2 regions of the Streptomyces sp. NPDC090119 genome follow, and region 2 is predicted to be linked to the other one. Evidence: riboswitches for the same ligand, from Rfam matches in the RefSeq annotation. Region 2 holds a riboswitch; the other holds the start of a gene.
What was found. A riboswitch is a leader RNA that binds a small molecule or an ion and turns the genes downstream of it on or off. The one in region 2 is predicted to bind cobalamin.
Positions count from the first base shown of each region.

Region 1: it holds a riboswitch for cobalamin, as region 2 does, so the genes downstream of both, ACIPPM_RS05710 (prenyltransferase/squalene oxidase repeat-containing protein) here and ACIPPM_RS29365 (CbtB-domain containing protein) in region 2, are expected to answer to the same signal.

Region 1 is NZ_JBIVDK010000001.1:1,247,517-1,252,606, forward strand. Features, by position in the region: gene ACIPPM_RS05700 (short-chain fatty acyl-CoA regulator family protein) at 1-754, shown strand, start outside; gene ACIPPM_RS05705 (hypothetical protein) at 797-2,209, opposite strand; cobalamin riboswitch at 2,331-2,406, opposite strand; cobalamin riboswitch at 2,477-2,612, shown strand; gene ACIPPM_RS05710 (prenyltransferase/squalene oxidase repeat-containing protein) at 2,783-5,090, shown strand, end outside.
Region 2 is NZ_JBIVDK010000008.1:55,693-60,782, forward strand. Features, by position in the region: gene ACIPPM_RS29355 (BTAD domain-containing putative transcriptional regulator) at 1-1,374, shown strand, start outside; gene ACIPPM_RS29360 (DUF4232 domain-containing protein) at 1,519-2,214, shown strand; cobalamin riboswitch at 2,275-2,424, shown strand; gene ACIPPM_RS29365 (CbtB-domain containing protein) at 2,460-2,681, shown strand; gene ACIPPM_RS29370 (CbtA family protein) at 2,704-3,459, shown strand; gene ACIPPM_RS29375 (histidine phosphatase family protein) at 3,495-4,064, opposite strand; gene metE (5-methyltetrahydropteroyltriglutamate--homocysteine S-methyltransferase) at 4,135-5,090, opposite strand, start outside.

The DNA.
Region 1 (5,090 bases), on a different contig from region 2:
CCAGCGCGCGTTCCGCCTCGCCACCCAGCTCGCCCTGCTTGAGCACGGCGACGCCCTCGACCTGCTGGCCGCCGAGGACTTCGCCCCCGGCACCGCCGCCCACGCCCTGGCCCGCATCGGCATCGCCCACTACTTCGCCGCCGCGCTGGTCCTGCCGTACCGCGCCTTCCACACCGCGGCCGAGGAGGCGCGCTACGACATCGAGCGCCTCACCGACCGCTACGGCCTCGGCTACGAGACCGTCTGCCACCGCCTCAGCACCCTCCAGCGCCCCCGGCTGCGCGGGGTGCCGTTCTCCTTCGTCCGGGTCGACCGTGCGGGCAACATGTCCAAGCGGCAGTCCGCCACCGGGTTCCACTTCTCCCGCGCGGGCGGCACCTGCCCGCTGTGGAACGTGTACGAGGCGTTCGCCGCGCCCGGCCGCATCCATGTTCAGATCGCCGAAATGCCCGACGGGCAGCGTTACTTGTGGACCGCCCGCGCACTCACCCGGCACCGGGGCGGCTGGGGCGAACCCGGCAAGACCTTCGCCATCGGGCTGGGCTGCGAGATCCGGCACGCCCACCGGCTCGTCTACTCCGACGGGCTGGACCTCGCCAGCGGCTCCGCCGCCACCCCCATCGGCATGGGCTGCCGGGTCTGTGAACGCCTCGACTGCCCCCAGCGGGCCGCCCCACCGCTCGGGCGCGAGCTGCTGATCGACCAGAACGCGAGCACGTTCGTCCCGTACCCCGTGGCCGAGGACACGGGCTGAGGACGTGGGGCCCGCCGGATTCGGCGAGCCCCACGGTCGGGCTCAGGCCCCCCAGCGCAGGGCGATCGTGTCGCCCACCGCGATGCTCTTGCCACGGGTGGCCGAGGCGAACGACGAACCGTCGACGCTCACCTTCCACGTGTTGGAGCCACTGTTCGCCTTGCCGTTGAGCGAGGTGATCTGCCCCGTGCCGGACGACGGCGTCACACCGCCGGCACAGCCGGAGGGGGTCGCCGCACCGGCCGCCGCGTCGAGGACCGCGCCGAGGGTGGTCGTGGTGCCGGTCGGGGTGAGGGCGACCGAGCAGACCTTCAGGTTTCCGGCACCGTCGTCCACGGTGACGGCGAACGAGGTGGCCGTCCCCGCGGTCAGCGACCCCTGCGCGACCCACTGCGAAGCGCCCGAGGTGACCGGCACCGGGGGAGTGGCGGTGAAGCCGCCTCCGGCGACCGCGCGCAGGCCGTCGATGGACGCGTACGCCTGTGGTGACGTGTCGCTGGGCAGGTACTTGAAGCCGCCGCCGGGGTTGAACTGCTGGCTGATCAGGAAGTCCACCGGTGTCTTGCCCTTGGAGGTGAGGAAGTCGCCGGTCTGGGGGTTGATGCCGCAGGCGTTGAGGCCGGAGACGGCCCAGCCGTTGGAGTCGGTGTTGACGCCGAACATGGCGTTGAACGCACCGGTGTTGGCGACCAGCTTCCCCTTGAGGAACGCCTTGGCCTGCGCGATGTCCGTGTCCGTGTTCGGCACGCCGGAGACGCACAGCGCGGCCATCGCGGCGCCGGTCATGTCGATGTCGCTCGTGGCGCCCAGCTGGGAGGGGTCGCCCTCGGCCTTGCCGTAGTTCCAGCCGCCGTCGTCGTGCTGGTTGGCGCGTATCCGGGTGATCAGGGAGTCGCGCAGCGCCTGGGGGACGCGGGGCTGGGCGGACGTGGTCCTCGCGCCGCCCAGGGCGAGGGCGGCGAAGACGGTCCCGTTGAAGTTGGCGGACGGGCCGAAGTAGCCGGGCTCGGCGGTCTGCCAGTACCGGTAGACGTCGGCGATCAGATTGCGGGAGGCGGAGACACGGGCGGGGTCGATCCCGGCCGCGTAGGCGTTGAGGGTGGCGCGCTCGTAGTCGGTGACCACGGGGGAGGCGGACGGCCAGGTGCTGGTGGCCAGCAGGTTTCTGTAGACCGTTCTCGCGTTCTTGGTCGTGTCGCCGCCGGGAGTGACGTCCACCGCGGCGGTCCCGGCCGCGGCGAAGGCGCTGAACGCCCACTCGTTGGACAGGCCCGAGCCCGCGTACGAACCGTCCGCGGCTTGCAGCGACTTGAGGTAGGCGACGCCGTTGGTCTTCGAGGTCGCGATCTGGGCCGGGGTGGCGGTGGCCGCCGCGGGCAGCGCGGTCAGCGCGAAGGCGCCGCATGCGGCGGCCGCGGTGAACGCGGCGCGACGGACGGACAGGGGACGGGGCATGGCGTGCTCCAGGAATAGGGGGACGCCGACCGGCCCGAGCGGGTCCCTGACGGGTGCACGCGGCGGGACATGGCCGCCGTCCGGGACGCGTGGACCGACTTCCAACCAACCTGTGCCGTCTGGGCATTCGGGCTCGGGGACGGTCGATCCGCCCCCACACCGCTGCGCGTCAGCCCCGGACTCCCACCGGGTTCCCCCACTCGGCAGGGCGGGACAGTACCCGACGCGTGCCCGATCCCGCCACAGTGCCACCGCCTTGACGGGTTCTGTGAACTCGTGCTCCAATCCGCCTGCTACGCAACGCAGTTCCAGGGGAAGCCGGTCGAATTCCGGCGCTGACCCGCAACCGTGGGCCCGATCCGTCGGGCGAGCCGGAATGCCTGGAGCGTGATCCACAGCAACAGACGCCGTCGCGGACTACGGCGTGGTGCGACCCGCCCAGCCGCCCGGCTCACCGCCCCGGCCAGGGGCGTGCGCCACGTGTTCGTTCCCCCGCCTCGGCCACACACCGAGGGGGCCGTGGTGAGGACCATGGGGAGCACGCACGCACTGGCACGAAGATGGCCGAGAGCTATGACGGCCGCGCTGTCCGCGATGCTCGTCACCGCCGCCACCTGCCTCGCCTTCCTGTCCACCGCTCCGCCCGCCGCGGCGGCACCGGTCGGCGACTGCACCGGCACCAAGGGCGCCGTGGTCGCGGTCGACTTCAAGCCCTTCGGCGGCAAGGTCGAGCGAGGCTGCGACACCACCCCCACCACCGGCTACGCACTCCTCCACGACGGGGGTTTCACCACCACCGGCACCCAGCACGACGGCCCCGCCTTCATCTGCCGCATCGGCTTCGGCACCTTCGGCTCGGGCACCCAGTACCCGACCCCGGACCGGGAACCCTGCGTGCTCACCCCGCAGGCCACCGCCTACTGGTCCTACTGGACCGCCTCTCCCGGCCAGGACGACTGGACGTACAGCCAGTACGGTGCGATGGACCGCAAGCTCAAGGACGGTGACGTCGACGCCTGGGTGTACGGCGGCACCGACATCGGCGGCACCACCGGCAGGCCCGCCTTCACCCCCGACGACGTACGCGCCGGTGGCACGACCATCCCCGAGCCCGGCGAGCCCACCGGGGCTCCCGGCACCGTCGGTGTGGCCGCCGCCGCCACCTGGCTCAAGGGGCGGCTGACCGACGGCGAACGCGTCGTCGACGACGGCGCGGAGAGCCCGAACTACCTGCTGACCGTGGAGACCGGCTACGCGCTGGCCGCCGCCGACGGCAGGGGCGCCACCCTGGACAAGGTCACGTCCTTCCTGGCACGACACGTCGCGGACTACGTGACCCCCGGCGGCACGGGCCGGACGCCCGAGACGGCGGCCGCCGCCCGGCTGGCCCTGCTCGCGGAGTCCACCGAGGGCGACCCCCGCGACTTCGGCGGCCGCGACCTGCTCGCCGACCTCACCGCGCACGTGTGCACCGCCGCCGCACCCGCCGACGGATGCACCGCGCGAGGCGACTTCCGCGGCATCGGCTACGCCGACGAACAGGCCCGCGCGGTCCTCGCGCTGCTCCGGGCGGGTCACGAACCCCCCGCCGAGACGGTGGACCGGCTCACTCAGGTCCAGTGCAAGGACGGTGGCGTCACCAGCATCCTGATCCGGCCGGGCGAGAACTGCGACGGCGACGCCGCCACCACCGGCCTGGTCGCCCTCGCCCTCGAGAAGGCGGGCGGCCACACCGCCGCCGTCACTAAGGCCCGCGACTACCTGATGAGGAACCAGCGGGACGACGGCGCCTTCCCCGGCTCCACCGGCTCGGACACCGGCGACGTGATCGCCACCTCGTACGCCGCCCAAGCACTGCGCGCCCTCGGCCGGATCAACCGGGCCAACGCCGCCGAGGGCTGGCTCTCCCGCACGCAGCTCGCGGACGGCGGCTTCGGCTTCGACCAGGACGCCACCGACTCCACCCTCTACGCCACCCCGGTGGCCGTCCTCGCGGGCGCCCGCACCGACCTGACGGCACTCACCACCAAGAAGGCCGAACCCACCACCCCTCCGCCGACCACGACCGAGCCGACTCCCAACCCGACACCGGGCAAGGGCCCCGACCTCAAGCGGGGCGTCGCCTACCTCACCGGCGCGGGGCAGCTCACACAGGGCCGGTACTACCCGACCGGCACCGGCTCCGGCCGCGCCGACTTCGGCCTCACCATCGACGGCGCCTACGCGCTCGCCGCCACCGGACTGGACAACGCCGGGCTGCGAGGCATCGTCGACTTCCTCGACCACGGCGGCAAGGACGGCGAGGGCCGCACCGTCAGCGACTGGACGGGCATCGGCACCCAGTACGCGGGCGGCGGTTCGATCGGCAAGACCGCGCTGCTCGCCGAGGCCGTGGGCCGCGACCCGCGCGACTTCGCCGGGCACGACCTGATCGCCGCCCTCGACAAGGCCGTGTGCGCGGCGCCCAGCACGGCGCCGGACCGCTCCTGCGCCGCCGAGGGCGCCTACACCTACGCGCCCTCGGTCTTCTCCCAGTCCCTTGCCGTCATGGCGCAACTGCGCGCCGGGGAGGCGGAGGCCGCCCGGTCCCCGATCGCCTACGTGGAGAGCCTGCAGCGGGACGACGGCGCGTGGCCGAGCCTGATCCCGCCGACCGGGGACGCGGACGTCGACTCCACCGCCATCGCCGCGATGGCCCTGGACCTCGCGGGCGGCGACCGGGCCGGCCAGGCCGTCGACAAGGCGCTGGGATGGCTCGCCTCGAAGCAGTTGGCCGACGGCGGCTTCCCCGGCGCGGCCGGTGACTCGGTGAACTCGGCCGCGCTCGCCGTACAGGGCCTGTCCCTGGACAAGGCGGAGTACGGGGACGAGATCTCCCGGG
Region 2 (5,090 bases):
GAACGCGTCCTCGGTGAACCGGTGGCCGCGCGCAGGCTCGCCGAACTCTGCGGCGGACTCCCGCTCGCCCTCCGGGTGACCGCCGCCCGGCTCGCGGGCCGCCCCCAGTGGACCCTGGCCCACCTCGCGGACGAACTCGCCGACGAGCGCGGCCGGTTGGCCCACCTCGCGGTCGACGACACCGGTGTCCCGGCCGCACTCCGCCTGACCCTGCAGCACCTCCCCGGCGAGGCCGTGCAGCACTTCGGCAGGCTCGGCCACCACCCCGGCACCCACTTCGACCCCTACACCGCCGCCGCCCTCTCCGGCACCGACCCGCCGGCCGCCGCCCGCGCCCTGGAACGGCTCGGCGCCGCCCACCTCGTCACCGAGACCGCGCCCGGCCGCTGGGAACTGCACGACCTCGTACGCCTCTACGCCCGCGACCTCGACCCCGCGAGCGGCCTCCAGGCGCTCACCGGCGTCCTGGACCACTACATCGCCACCGCGTTGGCCGCCGCCGAGACGGCCCAGCCGGGCGGCGAGCCCTGCTTCTCGCTGCCCGCCGACTTCCGACGCCCGTCCGCCGTACGGGGCTTCACCGACCGGGCGGAGGCGATGGGCTGGCTGGCCGCCGAACGGGAGGACCTGGCCCGCGCGGTGACCGCCGCGCGGGCCGCCGGGCTGGACGACCGGGCCTGGCGGATCATCCTCCTCCAGTGGCCGCAGGTGGTGTGGCGCTCGCGGGACAACTGGGTGCCGCTGCTGTCCACGGCCCTGGAGTGCGCCCAGACCGTGGCCGACCCCTACGCCGAGTCCCGCGTCCGCACCCTGCTCGGCTGGGTGCTGAGCGAGGAGGGCCGCCTCGCGGACGCCCGCACCCTCCTGGAACCCTCACCCGCCCTGGCCCGCCGCACCGGCGACCGCCTCGGCGAGGCCACCGCCCTGATCAACCTGGCCGTCGTCCAGTCCGCGGAGGGCGACCTCGACGCCGCCCGCACCCACTGCGCCCGAGCCGCCACCCTGGCCCGCGAGGAGGGCAACCCGCACACGGAGATGCTCGCCCTCCTCCACCTCTCCCGCACCCACCTCACCTCCGGCGCCCCGGAACAGGCCCTCCGCGTCGCCCGCACGGCCCTGGACCTCGGCCCCGAACACGAGGAAGCGGCCCGCACCTCCCTCCTCCACACCGTCTGCGGCGAGGCCCACCTCGCCCTCGGCGACGAACCCGAAGCCCTCCGCCTCCTGGAACGCGCCGCCGACGAGGCGGAGTCCACGGGATACGACGAGGGAGCGGTCCGTGCCCTGGAGGTCCTGCTACGGGTCAGCGGCCGCGCGGACCACCGGAAGCGGCACGAGGCGGCGGTACGCAGGCTCGCGGGGGAGGACTCGTAGCGGGAGCCGCCGTCAGAGGGGCGTCAGCCGGACGTCAGTGGGACGTGAGCGGCGGCGGTGAGAGTGGGGATGTCAGCAGGTCAGAGGCTGACCGGCGGCCGGAAAGGGCCGTTGTCGACGTTTCACCTCCCGGGGGAAATCATCATGAACGCATCGCGCCGCACGGCCCTCTTCTCCGTCGCCGCCTCCGCCGCGCTCGCCCTGTCCCTGACCGCCTGCCAGAGCGGCGAGGGCACCAAGGCCGAGGGCGCGCCGGTCGCCCAGGACACGGCCTCCGCCGCTGCCTCCGCCACCGCTTCCGCGCCCGCGGCCGGTACGAGCACCGACACCGGTACCGCCACCAAGGGCACCAGCACCGCCGTCGGGACCGCGCACAAGACGGGCACCGGTTCCTCCGCGGCCAAGAAGGGCACCGCCGCCACCCCCCTCTGCCGCGCCCAGGACGTCAAGGTCAGCTCCGAGCGCCAGGACGGGCCGCCCTACACCCACATCATCCTCACCGCGCGGAACACCTCCGGCCACCGGTGCGAGATGGCGAGCTTCCCGCACATCCAGTTCCTGGAGAGCCACAAGCAGGACGTGCCGTCCGTGGCCAAGAGCAAGCCCGCCGTGCCGACGGTGCTGAACCCCGGTGACCCGGCGTTCGTCCTGGTCAAGCTCTCCGACGGCGGAGTGGACGAGGACAACGAGGTGGTGAACGCGTTCCAGCTGGTGCTGCAGGGCGACTCCACCGTCATCGCGGTGAACTCGTCGGCAGGCGGCGGCCTCGCCGTCGACCCCGCCAAGACGCTCACCGGCTACTGGACGACCGAACTGCGCAACGGCGCCGACGACTTCTGACCCGCACCCCCGGCGACGCACCTTCGGGAGAGGAAGATCACCCGAGGGTGCGTGGTCTTGGCCAGGCAGAGCGCACGCGGTACCGTCGGGGCGATATCGACGACGGCGAAACGGAAGCCGGTGGGAAACCGGCACGGTCGCGCCACTGTGTGCGCGGTCCCGCAAGGGGGCGCGCGAGTCAGACCCGTGGCCGTCGTCCTGTGCACCACCGAGATGGGACGCGAACTCCCAGAGGAGGTACTGCCATGGCGCAGACCGTCGCTCAGCCGACCGCCGGAAACCCGGCCGCTCCCGCCACCCTGCCGCTGAAGGAGATAGCGCCCTGGGCGGTCTTCTTCGGCGTCCTCATGCTGGTCCTGCTGTACTTCGTCGGCGCCGAGCAGGGCGCCACCTCCGTGTTCAACGGCACGGACGTCCACGAGTGGGTGCACGACGCCCGCCACCTGCTCGGTTTCCCCTGCCACTGACGCGAGGGACGCCGCACACACCATGAACTCCGCAACCGTGAGAAACCTCCTCGTGCGGGGCATGCTCGCCGGCCTCGGCGCCGGAGTGCTCGCCCTGATCGCCGCGTACTTCCTCGGCGAGCCCAGCGTGGACAGCGCCATCAGCTTCGAGGGCCACCACTCCCACGAGCACGAGGTCGAAGTCGTCTCCCGCTCGCTCCAGTCCACCGCCGGACTGGCCACCGGCGTCCTCGTCTACGGGGTCGCCTTCGGCGGCATCGCCGCGCTCGCCTTCTGCTTCGCGCTCGGCCGCGTCGGCCGCTTCGGCCCCCGCGCGACCGCGCTGCTGCTGTCCGGCACCGCGCTGCTCGCCGTGTACGTCGTGCCGTTCCTGAAGTACCCGGCGAACCCGCCCTCGGTCGGCGACCCGGACACCATCGGCAAGCGCACCACGCTGTACTTCCTGATGATGCTGCTCAGCGTGCTGCTGGCGGTCGGCGCGACCCTGCTCGGCAAGCGGCTCGCCCCGCGCCTGGGCAACTGGTACGCGACCTTCGCCGCCGTGGCCGTCTTCGCCGTGGCCATCGGGCTGGCGTACACCTTCCTGCCGGTCATCAACGAGGTGCCGCACGACTTCCCGGCCACCCTGCTGTGGCGGTTCCGCCTCTCCGCGCTGGCCATTCAGACGGTGCTGTGGGCCGGATTCGGCCTTCTCTTCGGTGAGTTGGCCGAGCGGCTGCTGAATCCGCGGCCCGCAGCGGCCCGCGACACGGGCCGGGCGGTCGCCGCCTCCCACTGAGCCGAAGGGCCCCCGGAAACTTCCGGGGGCCCTCTTCAGTCGGCCGCGAGCGGGCGTCCCAGCCGCAGGTTCCAGCGCCCGGCCCGCCCGGACAGCTCCGTCGCGGTCAGTGGCGCCACGTCCAGCCGCCAGAACGCCTCGGCGGGCAGCCCCAGCGCGTGCACCACGGCCGCCCGCACCACGTCGGGCTCCACCACGGCGACCGTACGGCCCTCGGGCAGCGACGCGAGCCAGCGCCCCACCCGCGCGCACACCGCCCGCACCGACTCCCCGTCCGGCGCCACGCACTCCGGGTCGGCCAGCCACCGGGCCAGCGCCTCCCCCTCGGCCGCCGCGACCTTCGCCAGCGCGCGCCCCCGCCACCGCCCGGCGTCCAACGGCGCCAGCTCAGCCGCCACCACGCCCCGCAGCCCCAGCGCCCCGGCCGTCTCCCGGCACCGCGCGCCGGGCGACAGCACGACCCGCGCCGCCTCCGGCACCGCTCCCGCCGCCGCCCGCGCCCGAGCGGCTCCCGCCTCGTCGATGGACGAGGAACCGTCGTAGAAGCGGGCCTCTCGCAGGGCGACCCCGATCGCGGGCGGGACGAGCACCAGCCGACTGGTCACCCGGGAAACCTCCTGAGGAAGAGAACGCGCCCCGGCCCCACCACGGGGCCGGGACGAACGGACGGTCGGACTAACCCAGTTCACCCCGCACGGTACGGGCCGCCGTCACCAGGTTCTCCAGCGACGCCCGCGTCTCCGGCCAGGCGCGGGTCTTCAGCCCGCAGTCCGGGTTCACCCACAGCCGCTCGGCGGGGATCGCCTTCAGCCCCGTACGCAACAGCTCGGCCGCCTCCTCGGCGCTCGGCACACGCGGGGAGTGGATGTCGTACACCCCCGGACCCGCCTCGCGCGGGTAGCCGTGCGCGGCCAGTTCGCGGGCCACCTGCATGTGCGAGCGGGCCGCCTCCAGGCTGATGACATCGGCGTCCAGGTCGTCGATGGCCCGCACGATGTCACCGAACTCGGCGTAGCACATGTGGGTGTGGACCTGGGTGTCCGGCCGGACGCCCGCCGTGGTCAGCCGGAACGCCTCCGTCGCCCAGGCCAGGTAGGCGGCCCGGTCGGCGGCGCGCAGCGGAAGCGTCTCGCGCAGCGCGGGCTCGTCCACCTGGATCACCGAAGTGCCCGCCTGCTCAAGGTCGTTCACCTCGTCGCGCAGGGCGAGCGCCACCTGCCGGGCGGTGTCCCCGAGCGGCTGGTCGTCGCGGACGAAGGACCAGGCGAGCATGGTCACCGGTCCGGTCAGCATGCCCTTGACCGGGCGGTCGGACAACGACTGGGCGTACGTCGTCCAGCGCACCGTCATCGGCTCGGGGCGGGAGATGTCACCGGCCAGGATCGGCGGACGCACGTAACGGGTGCCGTAGGACTGGACCCAGCCGTGCTGGGTGGCGAGGTAGCCGGTGAGCTGTTCGGCGAAGTACTGCACCATGTCGTTGCGTTCGGGCTCGCCGTGCACCAGGACGTCCAGGCCGGTCTTCTCCTGGAAGGAGATCACCTCCTGGATCTCCGCCTTGATGCGCTCCTCGTACCCGGCCGTGTCGATCCGGCCCGCGCGCAGGTCGGCGCGGGCGGTGCGCAGTTCGC